2 linked regions of the Fodinibius salicampi genome follow. The protein of the gene in region 1 binds, or shares a complex with, the protein of each later gene. Links are inferred from orthologs where the notes say so. Each region holds a gene or a part of one and is shown in the gene's direction. Other genes may lie near its edges.

Region 1 (7,541 bases):
CCGTAACAAGATTGGAATGTGCGAAGTGACCGTCGCTCTTTTTTGAGTATTGCACACCCAGCATCATGGCAAGGCTACGAACGGTAGCATTTTTCGAGATCATAAAATGCCAGCCGGGGATATCCAGTTGTTCATATTTTGCATAGTTATTTAATACTTCTGGTGTATCATTTTCAGTGTCAAAGCTTACTGCCAGAACATTAACATCACCACGGACTGATTCATCCACACTGCTGTATAATCGCCAAGCATCCTGAATTAAAATAGGGCACACTTCCATGCAGTTGCCATAAAACATTACAACAATAACAGGTGATCCTCGAAAATCGCTAAGCTTGACGGTTTCATCCCGATGGTTTGTCCACTGGGCATCCAAATGATAGAGTGAGTGCTCAGCACTTATTTTACCTGCACCCAGTTCACCATCAGCCGCGTGATGATGCTGTGCGTTCAGGCTTGTTACCAAAAACAGGCTAAGCAATATGATTGAAATCATTTTCATAATTCTTCCTCTTCCAGTTTAAATTTGGAATCGATATCGTCATAGGCGCAACGAAATCCTATCATACTGGTAGAACTTCGGGGATTATAACTCATCCGGGTAATGTAGCGGATAGAGGCGGCATAGCTATATGCATTGCCAAGTTGTTGCATTCTTCCCACTGTTCCACAATCCAGAGAAAGTTCATCAGCAACGGGTGGTTTAAAGTCCTCTACCCATTCCATGATTAATCCAAACTGATCTTTAACGCCGACGCGGGTTTTAATACCGGTAGATCCTACCTCTCCTATGTTTTTGGTATCCACACTCGAATACCAACTGACTAATTTCGTGGTAAATTCATTTATTTCTGTGGAGGAATCAAAATCCATAAGTTGGGCGGAGTATTCCCATTCATTCAATGTAGGTAACCGTCCCCCAGCCCATTGACAGTACGCATTTGCAGCAAACCATGACACATTCGTAACGGGACGTTCACGACCAACATCTTCATAGTCAGGTCTCTGTCCTTCTTCTTTCCAATGTTTCAAATATCCTTTATTTGTAAATACGGCAGGTACTTCATTTGGCTGCCAATTTTTATTTTGATCTAAGAACTTTTCAAACTTTTCGTTGGTAACAGCTGTAACATCCAGATAGAAAGTATTTACCTTTACGGCTTCTCCTTCCACTTCGGGCATCACAGAATGAAATGAACCTGACGGAACCAACACCCGATTCTGCTGAGCCCAGGCGATATCCGCTGCGAAGCTCAACAAAGCCACCATAATAGTCCATCTGGACAGTACCGTGGCAACAGATGCTATGTTCGTCAGGAGTTTCATTTCAATGTTGACTAATTTTTTACTTAGTTATTCGTATGTTTATTTATTTACGCGGACCGGCTTTCAAGGTACCCGTGGCACCCTTTTCTGCGTCGGCAAATTCGTGATCGATCAGGATGTATTTACCTTCTTCAGGCACGATAAAGTCGATAGTGGCAGAACTAGAGGCTCCTAAAAGTACAGTCTGCATTCCGCGCATTTCATTAAAGGGGTGGCCTTCCAACCAAACACGATCAAATATAGCACCAATTACGTGGAAGCTTGATGTTCCGCTGGGACCGTTGTTTGATACATGAAGACGAACGCGATCGCCGGCATTGGCCTCCAGAGGCTGATCATGCAGAATAGTCTGGTGCCCGTTGAATACCACATGCGATGGGTTTACACTTTGAGCCGCTTCAAAATCGTACTGGTACAAGTCGCCGGCACCTTTTTTCAGGTAATATTCGGATTGGACCACTACAAATTCCTTGTCGACTTCGTAATCTGTGCCGTAACCGTCCTTGGGTGATACAACAACCACTCCATGCTGCCCCATAGCCGTGTGCATAAGTACACTGGGCGTACCACAGTGATAGATATAGGAACCTGGATAGTTAGCAACCCAATCGAACTTGATAGATTCACCTGGAGAAATACTTCTCCATTTGTCATCTTTTGCAACGGTTCCCGCATGGAAATCCATGGAGTGCGGCATAGGCATTGTGCCTGGTTGGGCTTTCATAAAGTTGTTTTCAGCAACCTGCTGCATAAAAGGAGAACCCTCTTTTGTAGGTTCGGTAATTGTAACTTCTTCATCCGAACGATTCTTCATAACAAAAGTAATTTTATCACCTTCTTTTACATGCAACACTGGGCCGGGTACGGTACCACCGAATGTCCATGCTTTATATTTGACCCCGTCGGCCACTTCTATTTCCTGAGCGACAATATCAATCCGTACCTCATGATGTTTGTTGCCTTCATAATCCAATGGCTTAAGATTGGGTAGCATCGTCAGATATTCCCCTACAACCGGAGGACCATCATAGTCTTCGGTGAAAACTTCAGCTTCCGGCATGCCAAAAGTCATTCCGTCTAGTTTGTATTCTTCCGTTTGGGCATAGGCAAAATTAGCCAAACCAGTGAATAGCAATCCAATTAAAAAGGATAACGTTATTTTTGAAATGTTCATGGTATTAGAGATTTACAGTTATTATATGTTAAGACAATTTTTTTATAACCTTATCTGCCTGTTCCTATAGCAAGAACAATTTAAGACAAGTTTGTCTTTTTTTGTTTACATATATACTTATAGCAATCGGCGTGCCAACTTTTCTATTTACTGGAAAAATATCTTTTATGAGTACTTGAGGTGCTTCTTTTACCTAAAAGGTGTGCTTAATCTAATTTCTTATGCAAAATTGCAACTGCTAATTAGGGCAATCTTGCATGCTTGCAATAGGTATTTCATACCTCAGGTAAGAGATAGCAGGAGGAAAATATTTTAAGGAAATTGACGGATAAATAACCTGCGATCTTCATACTCCTTTCAAAAAAGCGGCCTACTATATGGTCAGCATATCTTTGATATAACAATACCTAATTTTATTCTATGATCTTCATCCATAATGAACATAACACTGATCCACATCTCAATTTAGCTCTTGAAGAATACGCGCTACGCAACTTTGACCATGATTATGATTATCTACTATTCTACATAAACAGTCCCTCTATTATCATCGGACGCAATCAAAATACGCTCGAAGAGATTAACCATGAATATGTAGAGGACAATGAGATCAATGTGGTACGGCGTATTTCCGGTGGCGGAGCTGTTTACCACGATACCGGGAATCTGAACTTCAGTTTTATCACGAACTATGACAAAAAGAACCTAAATAATTTTCGAAAGTTTACCTCTCCCATCATACGTGTGCTTCAGTCCCTTGGAGTAAATGCTGAATTACAGGGTCGTAATGATATTGTGGCAAATGACCGAAAAATATCGGGCAATGCACAATACTCTACTGTTAAACGGATGTTTAGCCACGGTACCCTGCTATTTGACACGGACCTGGCCGAAGTAAGCAAAGCACTGGATGTGAAGATGAATAAGATAGAATCAAAGGGACATAAGTCAGTGCGCAGCCGGGTCGCTAACATCTCTGAATTTTTAACAGAAGAAATGAATATTCACACTTTTCGGGAAAAACTACTTGAGGGACTATATAAAGACCGAGAAAAATTTGAGACCTATCATTTAACTAATAGTGAGTGGGATGCCGTTTATGAGTTAAAAGAGAAAAAGTATAGCCAGTGGGACTGGAACTTTGGGAAATCACCGAAATTTAATATTCAGCGGGAACGACGTTTTGATATCGGCGAAATTGATCTTCGGTTAGATGTTGCAAAAGGATATATAAAAAATCTGAAAATTTACGGGGATTTCTTTGGGAATAAACCGATAAAACAGCTGGAAGATCACCTCCAGGGAGCTCGATATCACCGGCAAGATCTTTCTCAAAGATTAAAAGATGTGGATATAGAACAATATTTTGGAATGATATCCAAAGCAAATTTTCTTGAGCTACTTTATGGTTCAGATAAGTAATTATCCAAAGCCAATCCCTAAAATTGTGTAATCCACAAATAAGTGAGGGATCATACCTCTTTAGAAACTGAAGGTTTAATACTCGTAATAAGGGCATCATAGCCTGCGCTATGCATTTGGTGCTGAATTTTCTGCTGCGAAGATTCGGAATCACAGAGTGCGATCATGGCTCCGCCTCCTCCCCCTCCGGTTAGTTTTGCTCCCAGCGCGCCGTTTTCCCTGGCAATGCTAATAAGTTCCTCCACCTCGGGAGATGATACATTCAGTGCATTCAAGTAACCATGGTTCAGGTTCATAATGCGCCCCAACCTTTTGAGATCAAACTCTTCAATGGCTTCCTTTGATTCCAGCGCCAACTTATCCATTTTATGAAAAATTTCTCCATACCAGTCGGGCTGTTGCTCGTATTCCTCCCGAACACGCCGTACCATTTTTGCCGTCATGCTTTCCACACCACTTAAGCCAATCACAATTGGAATGGGCTCTTCAAGATTTAGTGTTTCCATCTCTGGGGGAGTCCCCTTCTGAAACATCAAAAGATTGCCGTAAGTCGAAACGGTATTATCAATTCCCGATGCTCCGCCATGTACAATATTTTCAGACTCATAGGATAACTCCCGCACTTCATTGTCGGACAGCCCAATTTGGAAATGTCGATCCAGTGCTCGGATAATTGCCACGGCCAATGCGGCTGATCCGCCCATTCCCATCGCCCGGGGGACCTCCGGTACAACCTCAATATTCATTCCCCGGTCTCTGAGCTCCAGCCGATCCAGAATCATCTCCAAAGATTTATAAATAGAATATTCGTGATCCTCTCCAAATTTAAGCGTTTGTTCCACTCCCCAGCGCGGAATAATAAGCTGTACATCTTTATCCGCCGCCCAAACTTTAGCTTTCATAGTGAGCGTAATGGGAGCAGCAACGGCATGCGTACCATGGACAACGGAATGTTCTCCGGTTAAAATAATTTTCCCGTAGCCAAAGGCCATATCCTCGGCTGTTTCTGATTTGGATGTCTGGACTTTTTTCTGATGTTGTTTGCGCTGGATTTCCTCAATAATTTCTTCGGCCTTCCATACCTTTATTTCTCCGCTTTCCACCAGCCGTTCCAGCACCTGGTCAAAAATATCGGCCGGCGCACCTGCCGTACTGGCAACACTGCGGGCATGGAGCGTCATGTGTCCCCGCTGGATGCCTTCGGTACCGAGAGAGCGAAGAGCTGAAAAATTTTGAGCTAAGCCCACCGCTCCCATGACCTGGGCTAATTCCGTAGCCGACTCTACTCCTAAAATATGATGCGCAATCTCCACCGCTTTGTTAGATTTAAGCGATCCTCCAACAATTCCCACTTTCATAGGGATATCGATGGTCCCAACTAAATCCCCCTCATCATTTTTAAACCAGTTTGTAAGCGACGTATAGTGACTACCCCGCGCGGCATAAGCATGGGCTGCGGCTTCAATGGCGCGCCAATCGTTACCGGTGGCAATAGCAACCGGATCGATGCCATTCATAATTCCTTTATTATGCGTGGATGCACGATAAGGGTCAATAGCAGCAAATTCAGCAGCCCGGATAATTCCATCACGCACTTCCTTTCCGGATGCCTCATTAAAATCCAGGTAGTCGACTGGAATTTCACATCGGGCCCTTACCATCGCGCGATCCGTCAAATTGGATAAAATGCGCAAATAAACCTTTGCGTTAGTAATTTTTTCGATCAGCGGCGCCACTCCTTCGCACATGCTGTTAACGAGGTTAGCACCCATGGCATCACAGGTATTTACCAGCAGATGAACGACTACCATACTCCCCGGATGTCGCGATTGCGGATAAATCATTACTTCTATATCTACAGCGCCGCCGCCCCGCTCTACCATATTGGGATGCAAACTGTTAGCCAAGTTTATGATCTCTTCCTTTTTCTGCAGCAGCAGGTGCTGGACCTTCATAGGATGGTCGACATCCACCAGCTGTATTTGCCCGATAAGAATTGGATCATCGGCATCCGCTGTAAATCCTCCTGATTTACGTACTACTTTAGCTGCCGAACTCACAGCTGCCAGTATAGAGGGCTCTTCCACCACCATAGGTACTATATAAGGCTGGTCATTTATGACAAAATTGAGACCCAACCCCATTGGCAAGCCAAAGACGCCAACCACATTTTCAATCATTTTGTCTGCCTCTTCCCGAGACAAAATTTGCTGCTGACTCAGAAGAGTTGTTAGCTGCTCCCGGGTAATAAGGTTCTTCTCGCGAAGTAAATGTAATCGTTCTTCAATACTTCGCTTATAGAATTTGGGAATACGAGATTGATCGGCAGAATTTTCTGTAGAGGATTTCTTGCTATTTATATTAGCCGATTCCATAAGGTTCTGTAGAGTTTACATCTTCGGTCTGAACTGATAGATTAAGCAATTCAAAAGAGCTTTCTTCTATAGCTTCTGAAATAGACTTGCATGTTTCGGAACTGCGACAAAACGCGGTTCCAATATCTCCTCCGCCTGCGCCGGATGGCTTGTAATAGCCACCTTTGTTTATAACTATCTTTGCAATTTGTTCATGAACGGAAGAAAAGATATCTGCTTTGCTATGGTTGGTTAATTTTCGTTCAATATTTCCAAAAGCTTCTATAACATCGAGAAACTTTTTAGTATTACCCAAACGAAAAGCCCGGCATCCGGCTTCAGATAAGTCAGCCATTTCGTTCATTATACCTTTATACATCGCTGTTTCTTTCATTCGAAAAGTACGCATTTTGCGTACCATCGTACGGGTAGATACAGATTTATCCGTCCATATGGAAAGCATATACAAATCATTAGGCCAGTGCACTTGCTGGATTTCTTCATTTGTCCCTTCAATAAGTTCTGGCATCCGATATTGTATGATCCCTCCGGTTGAGCTAGCTGCAATATCTACTCCGCTGCCAATCTTACCCTGTGCATACCGATGTGCGTGTAACGCTTTTTGAAAAAAATCAGTACTCGAGAAGGTGCTATTGAGCAGTTCCTCGATAGCGGATAGCAAGGCCACAGTTAGTGCGGCGCTTGAGCCCAACCCCATTTTTTTACCACTAATCGGATGAAAGAAATCGGCGGTATCAATACTGATATCAAAAGCGGGAACATTCTTATCCAGTTTCTGGCGGATGTATTTTAAAACCGACAAAACAAAATTCAACTGATTTCGCTGTAATTCTGTATGTCCATTGGTCAAGGAAATATCACCCTTTTCAGAAAGTAGAAAAGAGAAGTCCGGTATATCTAAATTCGGAGCCTCAATACGAAAAACATCATTTTGACTGGGACGTAGTTTAATCGTACAAAATTTATTAACGGTAGCAACAAGTGCAGGCGCTTGTTCGAGTACCGCATACTCCCCAAGCAAAATTAGCTTTCCGGGGGTTTTAACCGTAATTGTAGAATCAGCCATATATTAAAATTTATTTCTTTACTTCTGTTACTTTCGCATCGTCCCCAATGCCACTGGTTATAACTTTTTGCAGGCCTGTTACCGAAGTCAATGCCTGCTGAACATCCTCTATATCAGCCGGTTTACACAGTACTTTAATCTGGGGACCCGCATCAATAGTAATATACGCTTCGATACC
Region 2 (7,599 bases), 670 kb from region 1 along the record:
TTGTTTCATGATCTGGGTGGAATATGGGGTATTTTTCTTGGGATCACCTTTTTCGTCTTGCTTAGTGTAGCCGCTCTAACCTCAACTATTTCACTGCTCGAAGTTCCGGTATCTTATGTGATTGATGAATTCCAGGTGCAACGCAAAAAAGCCGCTAAATATATAGGCCTCGGAATACTGGCTATCGCTTTAATCATTTCATTTGATACCTCTCTTATTGGCACCCTTGATTTTGTTTTCAGCCAGATCGGCTTACCCTTAGGAGGAATCATGATATGCCTGTTTTTGAGCTATGTCTGGAAAATTGATAGTGCAATGGAAGAACTTGAAACAGGGAACCCAGGATTCGGCAGAGGCATTGTGGGACGAGTTTGGAAAATAATGGTTATGATCATCTGTCCCCTTGTGATCTTTTATAACCTGATCAATAACTTTCTTTAAAAAAGAAAGGGCTTGTTATACTTCTGAGCTCATGGTATTTTTGAGCCAGAATTTTCAGATGAATTTAAAAAGATATATGGCCAAGGTTTCTACTTCTAACTTTCGAACCGGGATGGTAATTGAAGTTGATAATGAACTTTATTCCATTGTTGATTACCAACATGTTAAACCCGGCAAGGGCGGTGCTTTTCTTCGCACAAAGCTCAAAGGTGTTGTCAATGAAAAAAATATCGAAAAAACCTTCCGTTCCGGGGAAAGTGTAAATGAGGTGCGTGTAGAGCATCAACCTTACCAGTTCCTGTACCTCGACGGGAACCTTTATTATTTTATGAATCAGGAAACCTTTGAACAGGTCCCTATTGAAGAAGAACGGATTAATAAATCTGAGTTTATTGCAGAAGGACAAGTCTGTACTCTTGTAGTTGATGTAGATAACGAGCAAATACTTTATGTATATCCACCAGACCATATCGTTGCAGAAGTAGCCGATACACGTCCCGGACTTAAGGGAGATACGGCACAAGGTGGAAGTAAACCTGCAACGCTTACCTCAGGGGCAACTATTCAGGTTCCCCTGTTCATCAATGAAGGAGAAGAAATAAAAGTCGATACCCGAACCGGCGAATACATTGAACGTGTAACATCAAATTAATCAGCTATCATGGATTTAAAAGTAATTGAAAACCTTCTTGATCTCATTGCCGAAAGTGAAGTCAATGAAGTTTCTATTGAAGAAGGAGACTTTAAGATTAAAGTTAAAAAGAAAGCCGATATAGAACAGCAGGTTCCGCAACAGTTGCCGGTACAATACCAAGTTCCTGCACAGCCACAGGCGCCGCAGCAACCGGCTCAACCACAACAAGGGCAGCCTGCTCCCTCCTCCCAACAGCAGGCCAGCAGCGAAACGGCAGAAGAGTCTTCATCAGAACCTTCAGGCGAAGTTGTTAAATCGCCTATTGTAGGGACATTCTATCGTTCTCCCTCCCCTGATGATGATGTTTTCGTTAAGGTTGGAGATCAGGTTGAACAAGGACAGACCCTGTGTATTGTGGAGGCAATGAAGATAATGAACGAAATTGAATCCGATTACGCCGGTGAAGTGAAAAAGATTCTGGTAGAAGACGCCGAACCGGTAGAATATGATCAACCCTTATTTATCATCGGATAAAAACAGACTTTCATGTTTAATAAAATTCTTATCGCCAATAGAGGCGAAATCGCTCTTCGTATTATTCGTACCTGTAAAGAAATGGATATCAATACGGTTGCTGTCTTTTCTACGGCAGACCGAGACAGCCTGCATGTTAAATTTGCTGACGAAGCCGTCTGTATCGGCCCTCCGCCAAGCAGGGAAAGTTATCTTAAGATTCCCAGAATTCTCTCGGCAGCAGAAATAACCAATGCCGAAGCCATTCATCCGGGCTACGGCTTTCTCTCCGAAAATGCTAAATTCTCCCGTATTTGTGGGGAGCATGATATTAAGTTCATCGGTCCCTCTCCTGAGGCCATTGATGCAATGGGAAATAAGTCCGTTGCCAAAAAAACCATGATTGAAAGTGGTGTTCCGGTGGTACCGGGCAGTGAAGGATTGATAGAATCGGTGGAAGAGGCCAAAGAGATATGTGATGAAATTGGCTACCCGGTTATTATTAAGGCATCTTCCGGAGGCGGAGGACGCGGAATGAGGGTTGTCCATGAAAAGGAAAATCTGCAGCAGAACTATAACATGTGTAAATCGGAGGCTGAAACCGCTTTTGATGATCCCGCAGTATATATAGAGAAATTTGTACAAGACCCCCATCATGTGGAGATTCAGGTTCTGGGCGACCAGCATGGAAATGTTATTCATCTCGGGGAACGGGACTGTTCGCTGCAACGACGCCATCAAAAGATTTTGGAGGAATCCCCCTCTCCTCTTATGACGCCCGAACTGCGCGAAGAGATGGGACAAGCAGCTATCGACGCAGCTAAAGCCGTTGATTACGAGGGTGCTGGTACTGTAGAGTTCCTCGTAGATAAAGATAGGAAATTCTACTTTATGGAGATGAACACCCGTATTCAGGTTGAACATCCCGTCACAGAAGAAATTACCAATTATGATCTTGTAGCTGAACAGATTAAGGCAGCTGCAGGCATAGAAATGGAGGATAGAGAATTTAAAATGAGAGGGCATGCTATTGAATGCCGGATTAATGCAGAGGATCCGGAACACAACTTCCGTCCATCAGCCGGTAAAATAAAAGTGTTCCATCTTCCAGGGGGGCATAGTGTACGCGTTGATACTCATGCTTATGCTGATTATAACATTCCTCCCCATTACGATTCGATGATTGGCAAACTTATTGTTAGTGCTCCAACCCGGGAAGATGCTATAAAGCGTATGAAGCGATCGCTGGAAGAGTTTATCATAGAAGGGGTTAAAACAACAATACCCTATCATCTCCAGCTTATGGATGATGAAAACTTCAAAAAAGGTGAGTTTAATACACACTACCTGGAAGAATTTGATTTTAATCCTGATCCCAATAAGAAATAACCACTTTATGAGTTATCCTGAGGACCTAAAATATACCAAAGAACATGAATGGCTACGAGACAACGGTGATGGAACAGCTACAGTTGGTGTTACTGATTTTGCCCAGAGTGAGTTGGGTGATATTGTCTTTGTAGAGCTTGAACCCGAAGGTACTGAGTTTGAACAAGATGAGGTATTCGGAACCGTTGAGGCTGTTAAGACTGTATCTGAGCTATTTGCTCCAGTTGCAGGAGAAATTATGGAAATCAATGAAGCATTAGAAGCGGAACCAGAACTTGTAAATGACGATCCGTATGGGAATGGATGGATGGTTAAAATTGCTGTTACCAATGAGGGGCAGCTCGATGAGCTTATGACTGCCGAGGAATACAAGGAAATTGTAAATTAATCTTAAAAATTACCGGGTATCTATAAAAAGGACCCTTTTTTATTATAATATTATTTTATGCAGCACCGACCTTCCGACTGGATTCTAATCCTTGATTACGGATCCCAATACACCCAACTTATAGCACGTAGAATAAGAGAATTTAATATTTATTGTGAAATTCATCCCTTCAATAAGGATCTTTCCGACTTTGAAAATAATTTGCCCAGCGGTGTTATTATGTCGGGAGGCCCCAGCAGTGTTAATGATGAGGACGCTCCCTACCTGAATACAAATGTCTTTGACTTTGAGGTCCCTGTATTGGGTATTTGTTATGGGCTCCAGATTTTAGCCCATCATATTATCCCCGGTAGTGTGGAAAAAGCGGAACGACGAGAATTCGGCCGATCTGACCTTATTGTCGACGACGACAGTGATCTACTAAGCAATATCCCGGAAGAATCCGTGGTTTGGATGAGTCATGGCGATCATATAAAAAAACTTCCTGCGGACTACGAAATAATTGCCCACACTGATAATGCCCGGGTTGCAGCCGTACGCCATGTAAATGAAAAAATATTTGGGGTTCAATTTCATCCGGAAGTAGTTCATACGGTCTATGGCAAGCAAATACTTAAGAATTTTGCTCTTGACATTTGTAAACTTGAAGGTACCTGGACCGCAGAATCTTTTATTGAATCGACCGTAAAAGAGATTCGTGAACAGGTTGGAAATGACCGGGTAGTCTGTGGACTTAGTGGTGGTGTGGATTCTACCGTGGTCGCCTCCCTCATTCATGAAGCCATTGGTGACCAACTACAATGTATTTTTGTAGATAATGGGTTACTTCGTAAAAATGAATTTCAAAAAGTACTGGATCTATACGAAAAGGAACTTAACCTGCCGGTAAAAGGTATCGACGCTTCCGATCAATTTTTAGAGGCCTTAAAAGGAGTTACTGATCCCGAGAAAAAACGAAAGATTATCGGAAACGTTTTTATCGATGTATTCGATGAGGCTATCAGCAACGACAAGAGTTTCAAGTTCTTGGGTCAGGGCACCCTTTATCCGGATGTTATTGAGAGTATTTCTTTTAAAGGTCCCTCTGCAACTATAAAATCACATCACAATGTAGGCGGACTTCCCGAAGAGATGAATCTATCACTGATTGAACCAGTAAGGGAATTATTCAAAGATGAGGTCCGAAATGTCGGACGCAAGCTGGGGATTCCGGATGGTTTTATAAAACGCCATCCCTTTCCAGGACCCGGACTGGGTATCCGCATTTTATCGGATGTTACCAGGGATAAGCTGACACTGTTGCGTGAAGTAGATGATATTTTTATAAGTGAACTTCGGAGTCAGGATCTGTATGATGAAGTCTGGCAGGCCCTGGCGGTACTTCTCCCGGTACAAAGTGTAGGTGTTATGGGAGATGAGCGTACTTATGAATATACTGCTGCCTTACGGGCTGTAACCAGCGTGGATGGCATGACGGCTGATTGGGCCCATCTTCCTCATCCTTTTTTAGCATACGTTTCCAACCGGATTATCAACGAGGTGCCGGGTATTAATCGCGTGGTATATGATGTAAGTTCTAAGCCCCCTTCTACTATTGAATGGGAATAAATGACAGAACAAAATGAGCTGAAAGAAGTTAAAGTATTCTATGAGGCTATTTAAGAATTACAACTATCAGTTACTTCCGTTTTACTCAATACTCATCCTTTGCCTGACGATCAGTGCTAATGGAACTCTTATAGCACAAGACGCCACCTTTGATGAGGCATTGGACCATTACGAGAACGAAGAGTATGCCCAGGCTGCAAATCTATTTGACAAGGTCCACAACACACGAGGCTTGCTTTTTGCAGGAAAAGCCTATTTTGGCATGAAAGATTTTGCTACGGCTGAAAGTCGCCTCCTTCAGCTTAAAGAAAACACTGATCTTACTCCTCTTCTCGTAGAAGCCGATTATACCCTTAGTCTTATCTATTTCAAACAGAAAAATTATTCTGATGCCCTTATAACTCTTTATGATCTGTCTGAACAGGAAAATCATCCGGAAGTTGCATCACAAAGCAGCTACTTTTATGAAGATTTACTTAAATTCCTGACCTTCGAACAACGGAACGAGATCATGGATCAGGCAGATAATGAAACCATCCTATTTGATCTCACTTCCAGCGCAATGGGACGAGTAGAGTATAATGACGCGAAGGTGCTTTTTGCAAAATTACGCAATAATACAAGAGATATCCCCTCTTCTGAATTAGAAGAACTCTCTTCGATTCTTGAACGTAAAACAGAATATCAGCAATTAAGTGATAAAAGGTCATTAGAGGTTCCTGATAACTTTACCTATAATATTGGAGTGGCTTTACCCGCTTATTCAAACGACACGGATAACTATAGAGTAGCACAGGGATTATACCTGGGTTATACCCTTGCTGTAGAAGAGTTTAATAAAGAGCAAAATTTCAACACGAGACTTACCTATCAGAATACCGGCATTGAAGTAGATTCTGCACGACAGGCCCTAGAAACTCTTTCAACTATTGCGGGTGTAGATGCCGTCATTGGACCTCTATACTCTGAACGTGCCCAATCAATGGCGAAAGTAACCGATAAGTATAAAGTACCTGTTGTCGCTCCTTTGGCAAATGCTTCTGCTATTGCCGAAGAAAGCGAATACATCTACCAGGCAAATCCTACCTTTGAGGTTCATGGTAAAAATATGGCTCACTTTGCCTTCGATGAATTAGAGCTGAATAAAGTGGCTATCATTGCTCAACAGGGATCACTCGGGGAATTATCTGCCCGGGCATTCCGGGATGAGTGGGAAGAGTTGGGGGGAGAAGTGCCCTACTATTTTATTGAAGATCTTGCTGGACGTGGACATATTCTCTCTAAATATACGCGTTATTTTAAGGAAGAGCGTGACCCGACGGTTGAATCTGCAGTATCAGCAGTATATGCCCCTTTTACCGGGAATACATCTTCGGCCCTTATTGATCTTTTATTAGGTCAATTAAATACCAATGAAAGTACTGTTACAGTATTAGGGTCTCAGCAATGGGCCAACACTAATGTTTCCTCCGGCAAGATTGGCAAACGACCGGTATATTTTACTGAAAGCTTTTACACAAACCCGAATAATTCAGAAATTAATTCTTTCAAAGCAAAATTCCGGCGACGGTTTGATCGTCCGGCTAATCGTTTTGCAATGATTGGTTATGACACCACCACTTTTTTATTGAAGGCACTCAAAGAAGCTGTAAACCCAGCTAAGCTTCAAGAAGCATTAAAAAAGCAGCCCATACATCGTGGACTCATTACGAACATTGAATTCAAGGATACCAATATTAATCAACAGTTGATGATCTTTAGGTTAACAAACGAGGGCAGTCATCCTATAAACTAATAATGGACTCCTTCCCTCTTATTCGCTTCTATTATTATTATTCCTTTCCCGCTCCTCTTTAAGGCGATATTGCTCATTTAGCCATTGCCTCCATTCAGCACTTTTGCGTTTATGTTCCTCAAAAGTTTCTGAAAAATTATGGTTCCCTTCTGGAGCCGCAACCATATAAAGATAATCATGCTCTTCTGGAAATAAAGCCGCTTCTATAGAGCTCTGAGAAGGATTAGTAATAGGCCCCGGCGGTAATCCCTCATGTAGATAGGTATTATATGGATGTTCAACTTTGTAGTCTTCATACAATAATCTCCGGCGCTCTCCTACCGCGTAATTCACTGTCGGGTCAGCCTGCAGCCTCATTCCCCTATTCAAACGATTCCAGTATAACCCACTAATAGTTTTTTTCTCATCATTCTGACTCGCCTCCCATTCGATAATTGAAGCCAGAATGATCGCTTCATTCATCGTAATATCTAGCTCATCTAGTCGCTCTCTATACTGTTCGGTAACCTTCTGATTAAAAGTTTTAAAAATACGTTCCACTACTTGTTCGGATGAGGCTGTCCAGTAAAAGGAATATGAATCAGGATAAAGATGTCCGATGACTTCTGTTGTATCTATGCCATGTTCTGCCAAAAATGTAGAATCACTTAAGGTTTGGCTTAACGCAAGAGAATCAAAACGGAAGGATTGATATATCCTTTTTTTAACATCCCAAGGAGGCCGGCCAGGTAATAGTGTAAATTGTATAGGGTCCTGAAGTCCCCGCCCCATTCTTGAGAATAGCTCATTATATGAAGTGCCTTCCTCAATACGATAATGCCCCGCCTGAAA

Evidence for each region.
Region 2: the proteins of lplA (region 1) and gcvH are in contact, whole or in part, in a crystal structure (PDB 3A7A), measured with the Escherichia coli proteins. The link is inferred for Fodinibius salicampi from one-to-one orthologs.

What each region holds. Positions count from the first base shown.
Region 1 is NZ_BAABRS010000001.1:1,531,000-1,538,540, forward strand. The notes cover bases 2,116-4,921. They hold lplA (lipoate--protein ligase), read left to right. Parts: upstream 2,116-2,920; coding sequence 2,921-3,922; downstream 3,923-4,921. Other genes in these bases: ABEB05_RS06500 (multicopper oxidase domain-containing protein), read right to left, coding at 2,116-2,500; ABEB05_RS06510 (hydroxymethylglutaryl-CoA reductase, degradative), read right to left, coding at 3,973-4,921. Outside these bases: ABEB05_RS06490 (SCO family protein), read right to left, coding at 1-502; ABEB05_RS06495 (formylglycine-generating enzyme family protein), read right to left, coding at 499-1,326; more of ABEB05_RS06500, read right to left, coding at 1,370-2,115; more of ABEB05_RS06510, read right to left, coding at 4,922-6,297; ABEB05_RS06515 (mevalonate kinase family protein), read right to left, coding at 6,284-7,363; mvaD (diphosphomevalonate decarboxylase), read right to left, coding at 7,374-7,541. UniProt on the Escherichia coli protein: Catalyzes both the ATP-dependent activation of exogenously supplied lipoate to lipoyl-AMP and the transfer of the activated lipoyl onto the lipoyl domains of lipoate-dependent enzymes.
Region 2 is NZ_BAABRS010000001.1:858,464-866,062, forward strand. Bases 1,811-4,674 are described here. They hold gcvH (glycine cleavage system protein GcvH), read left to right. Parts: upstream 1,811-2,984; coding sequence 2,985-3,365; downstream 3,366-4,674. Other genes in these bases: accC (acetyl-CoA carboxylase biotin carboxylase subunit), read left to right, coding at 1,811-2,977; guaA (glutamine-hydrolyzing GMP synthase), read left to right, coding at 3,423-4,674. Outside these bases: ABEB05_RS03505 (sodium-dependent transporter), read left to right, coding at 1-441; efp (elongation factor P), read left to right, coding at 500-1,093; accB (acetyl-CoA carboxylase biotin carboxyl carrier protein), read left to right, coding at 1,103-1,609; more of accC, read left to right, coding at 1,622-1,810; more of guaA, read left to right, coding at 4,675-4,973; ABEB05_RS03535 (ABC transporter substrate-binding protein), read left to right, coding at 5,014-6,768; endolytic transglycosylase MltG, read right to left, coding at 6,787-7,599. UniProt on the Escherichia coli protein: The glycine cleavage system catalyzes the degradation of glycine. The H protein shuttles the methylamine group of glycine from the P protein to the T protein.